DNA from 2 places in the Exiguobacterium sp. s145 genome. Region 2 is predicted to be linked to the other one. Evidence: riboswitches for the same ligand, from Rfam matches in the RefSeq annotation. Region 2 holds a riboswitch; the other holds the start of a gene.

Region 1 (2,460 bases), on a different contig from region 2:
TCCTGCTGCGTAAAGTGATACAGATGTTTTGCCATTAAATCACACTCGATATTGACGAGCGATCCGCTTTGCAACCGGTCAAACGTCGTCACCTGCCGCGAATGCGGAATCAACGAGATGGTCAGACTGTTTGTCTCGATGTGCTGAATCGTCAGGCTCGTTCCGTTAATCGCAATCGAACCTTTCGGAATACAATACTTACGCCAGTCACCGGTCTCAAACCGGTATTCCATCGCTTCACCGTCCGGGCGCCGGCTTAAGAACCGAGCCGTTCCGTCGATATGTCCGCTGACGAAATGACCGCCAAACCGTCCGTCTGCCGGCATCGCCCGTTCGAGTTGAACCGGTGTGCCGACCCGTAAGGTCTGAAGAGACGTCGCCCGAATCGTTTCGTGCACGGCATCTGCCGTAAAAGCCGTCGAAGTCATCGCCGTGACCGTCAAACAAATCCCGTCAACCGCGATACTGTCACCGATTTTTGTTCCTTCGAGTACATGTCGCGCTTCAATTTCAAGCGCCAGACCATTCGGTCGCGGAACTTTTCGTTTGAGCGTTCCGACTTCTTCAATCAATCCTGTGAACATGATCCGTCTCCTTTCCGCGCGTAGCGCAGATGCACATCCTGCCCGATTGGTGCGACAGCCGTTAAGTCAAACCGGTCTTCGATTTCGACAGCACTTGCTAATCCCGGCATTCCCTTTAGAACGGATGGCGCTTGATAGACCTCAAGACGGTCGACAAGGTCGGCTTCTAAAAACGCCGACTGAATCGTCGGTCCGCCTTCAATCAATACACTGCGAATGCCTTGTGCATAGAGCGTCTCTAAAATCTGCTCCGGCGTCGCATACGTGCCGACGAGAACCGTGACGTTCGATTGAGCGGAGACACGCGGTTGTTCCGTCAGCCAGTATGTCGTATTGAGGCCGTCGCGGAAAATTTGGGCCGTTTCCGGCAAACGTCCGCGCCGGTCGACGACGATCCGGATCGGTTCCGGTCCTGCTTCCGTCCGTAATGTCAACGCGGGATCATCGACCAATACCGTCTCACTTCCGACGAGAATGGCATCGTGTGTCGCCCGCAGCTCACGTCCAGCTTCTCGTGCTGCAAGTGACGTGATAAAGCGTTGTTCACCTGTCGTGACGATTCCGTTTAAACTTTGTGCGACTTTGACGGTGACGTTAGGGCGGTTACGCTTGAGACTTTGCCAAAACGGTGTATAAAAGCGAACGGCTTCGTCTTCGAGCAGTCCGACTTCGACCGTCAGTCCCGCGTCGCGCAGGCGCTTGATGCCTTGTCCGGCGACGATCGCATGACGGTCTTCGGTCGCGACGAACACCCGCTTGATGCCGGCAGCTAAAATCGCTTCCGTACAGGGGGGTGTCTTTCCATGATGGTTACACGGCTCGAGCGTCACGTAGAGATCGGCACCACGCGCCGCCTCTCCTGCCATGTTTAACGCTTCGACTTCCGCATGCGGCCCACCCGCAAACCGGTGGGCGCCGAAGCCAAGCACTTTTCCATGTTTCGTAATGACACAACCGACACTCGGATTCGGACTGGTTTGTCCGTCTAACATCCGTGCCAATTGCATCGCCTGATGCATTCGATTATTCATATTTTCGCTCCTTTCAAAAGAAAAAACGCCGCTGCAGATGCAGGGCGTCATGATTGAAGGGTCACGAAAGAAACGTCTTGTTTTCTGTTAAAAGCATACAGAAATAGACCTTTTTCCGAACAGATTTTTTCAGAAAATGGTTTCAAGCACATTTTTTCGTTCTTCTCCCATCCGGACTTTACCGTCGGCCCTGGAATCACACCAAGTCAGCCATAGTGCGTACACTATGGGTCGCGGGCTCGTCGATTTAAAAATCGCATCACCGCCGGTTGGGATTTTCACCCTACCCCGAAGAACTGGTTATTCAGTTGTACAGGTCAAGACTAGCACAGGTTATTTTAAAATACAAAAAAGAATTTGTATTCTTTTTCGCGAGGCCGAAAAAAAAGTATGGATTCCCCGACCTGTCATCATGAAAAGATCCGGTGGGGAAGTCCATACTTCTATCTGTTCCGGTTACGCCAAGTATCCGTTTTTCCGGTCGTGAAACTCCTGTTTGACCGTGCCAAGCAACGAATCATCCGTCAGCAGACGTAATCCCGTCCGCGCCAGAATTTTGGCTCCCGTAATCAAAGCTTCGTCGCCCTGTTCCGATTTTGCCGCCTCCCGGAAACTTTCGGTATGGGCAACTAAGTCGTCTACGCCAATCTTGATGTACGGATGGATCGTCGGCAGGACTTGACTGATATTTCCGGCATCGGTCGAGCCGAGTCCCGGTCGTTCATCGGTCTTGACATCTTCTCCAAGTGCCGTCGCTTCTTCCCGGAAAATCTCGTCAAACGTCCGGTTGAACAGGAGGTTATCGACCTCATTTTGGAAGGCAATGACCTCAAGCGTCGCTCCGG
Region 2 (2,460 bases):
TCCGTCTTGCAGATGAACGGAGTTCGTCTCTGGTGAAATCTTTACGACATGTCCATACTTATATGAGAGATGTTCCCCTTCCGGAAACGCGATCCGGACATCCCGGTCCGACAATGTTCCGGCAGCAAGTGCATAGTACTCTGTTTTTAACGCGTGGTACGGTAAACGATCGACGAGCGTCACAGCGACATCTTCATCCTTGAATCGTTCACAAATCCGCATGCCACCATATCCGCCACCTAAAACAACCAGTTGCTTCATAACTTAAAATCCCCCTTAGTTCCCCTAAATCAGTCTGACCTTGTATAATACGACATGAGGAAAGATAATTCCTGCCTGAAGGAGGAAAAAAAGTGAATCCGATTATTGAATTTTGTATCAGTAACTTAGCGACAGGGACTCAGGTCGTCATGCAACAGCTCGAACGGGACCCGAATGTCGATGTCGTCGAATATGGTTGCCTCGGTTATTGCGGGATTTGTTCGCTTGACCATTTTTGTCTCGTCGATGGAGAAACCGTTGTCGGGGAGACACCGGAAGAACTGCTTGAAAAGATTTATCAGAAAATCGAAGAAAACGAGCTCTAAAAAAATCCCCGTGTCTCACAAGAGACCGGGGATTTGTGTCTGTCAGCGGGCGCGGCTTCGGACTTAGACAGTTTGTTGACGACGTGTCATCCAAGGTTTTAGTTTCAGGAACAGCGGGATGAAGAGTGCTGAGATGAACATCGCCTTGATGATGTTAAACGGTAAGATACCGGCTGTAATCGTCGTCCACTTGACGGCAGGGTCAAGCATGTAGTCCATACCGAAGAACCAAGCGTACGCTGGAAGAATCAAGATATAGTTGAGGATGGCAAGACCGAGTGCCATCGTGATCGTACCTGCGACAAGACCGGTTGCGAGACCTTTTGTCGATTTCTTTTTATGATAGAACCAACTGACCGGAAGAATGAAGGCAACGCCAGCTGCGAAGTTGGCAAGCTCACCGACCGGAACACCACTTCCACGGAAGATGTAGTACAGGACGTTTTTGAGTGCTTCGACGATGACGCCGGCAACAGGTGAGAACATGATTGCGGCGATCAAAGCAGGAACATCACTGAAGTCGATCTTCAAATAGTTCGGTAAAAACGGAAGCGGGAAATTCAGTAGCATAAGAACAAATGAAATTGAACCTAACATCGATAATGTGACCATTTTTTGTGTGCGTTTCATACGAGTATAATCTCCTTTTGCTCGTTCCTCTCGATGAAGTATTGGCATGTCTGCGTTCAAAATAAACCCCCATCGAAGTGTTCGATGGGGGAGAAGTCCGCAGTAAACTAAGCCTGACCGATTTTTGCAAAATCGGTTCAAGAAAGAAACATGCCGCCATCTTCTCCCATCCAGACTATACTGTCGGCTCCTGAGTTACACAGAATCAGCAAATAGCGCCCTATTCGCTCGCGGGCTTCAGGCGAATCGCCTGTTTACCGCCGGTCGGGAATTTCACCCTGCCCTGAAGATGGAACGATTTAATTTTTTTTAATACAACTTATTTATACAACGAATTCAAGATTGTTTCAAGCAACTAGGTTTCGATTCCCCTTAAAATTGCGTATACTAATAAAAAAGGGAAGGTGATGACATGATTCATTTAACAGAAGCGGCCGCACTGCAAGTCAAAGAAATGATGTTGCAGGCGCCGGACGATGAACAAAATCTGCGCATGCTCGTCCAAGGCGGCGGATGCAGTGGTCTCTCCTACGGCATGGGGTTTGACAGTGAAAAAGAGACGGACTTGACCTTTGAGCAACACGGAGTCAAAGTCATCGTTGATCAAAAAGATTATCCGGTCGTTAAAGGACTGGAAGTAGATTATAAACAATCCATGCTCGGAGGCGGATTCACGATTACGAATCCAAATGCAATCGCGACATGCGGTTGCGGGACGTCGTTCCGAACGGCGACGAATGCCGGCACACCGGGCGGCTGTTAATGAAATGACTTGTATCGCAGACGATTGCCGTCTGCGATTTTTTTGTTTTCACGAGCGATTGACAGGACTTTTCAATGGAGATGGAGAAGGACTAAACAGGAACGTTAGCACGCTATGATGAGGGAGGACTATCGATGCGAAAGGTACTGATTTTCGGTGGAACACGCTACTTTGGTCGACGGTTGGCATTACGGCTCGTGGAATCGGGGGACGATGTGACGATTGTCACGCGTGGGGAACATACGCCGCCGGTCGCGAAGGGCTTGACATTTTTTAAAGGGGACCGGACATCAAGCAGTACGATGAAGGATCTTGGAAGTCAAAACTGGGATATCATCTATGACAATATCTGTTTTAATCCGTATCAGGCGAAGCTTGCGGTCGATGCCTTCGAAGGAAAAGTCGGGCGTTACATTCTGACGTCGACGATGTCGGTCTATGAGCAGGGCGGGACAAACATTTCCGAGCGGTCCTATAATC

The links. A riboswitch is a leader RNA that binds a small molecule or an ion and turns the genes downstream of it on or off. The one in region 2 is predicted to bind FMN.
Region 1: another riboswitch for FMN. It lies ahead of ribD (bifunctional diaminohydroxyphosphoribosylaminopyrimidine deaminase/5-amino-6-(5-phosphoribosylamino)uracil reductase RibD); the one in region 2 lies ahead of KNQ07_RS08840 (ECF transporter S component).

The regions. Positions count from the first base shown of each region.
Region 1 is NZ_JACSMV010000004.1:59,039-61,498, forward strand. It holds gene ribE (riboflavin synthase) at 1-584, opposite strand, end outside; gene ribD (bifunctional diaminohydroxyphosphoribosylaminopyrimidine deaminase/5-amino-6-(5-phosphoribosylamino)uracil reductase RibD) at 569-1,615, opposite strand; FMN riboswitch at 1,771-1,915, opposite strand; gene KNQ07_RS06090 (M20 family metallopeptidase) at 2,072-2,460, opposite strand, start outside.
Region 2 is NZ_JACSMV010000009.1:36,212-38,671, reverse strand. It holds gene KNQ07_RS08850 (NAD(P)/FAD-dependent oxidoreductase) at 1-261, opposite strand, end outside; gene KNQ07_RS08845 (YuzB family protein) at 354-587, shown strand; gene KNQ07_RS08840 (ECF transporter S component) at 651-1,217, opposite strand; FMN riboswitch at 1,372-1,512, opposite strand; gene KNQ07_RS08835 (HesB/IscA family protein) at 1,630-1,980, shown strand; gene KNQ07_RS08830 (NAD-dependent epimerase/dehydratase family protein) at 2,115-2,460, shown strand, end outside.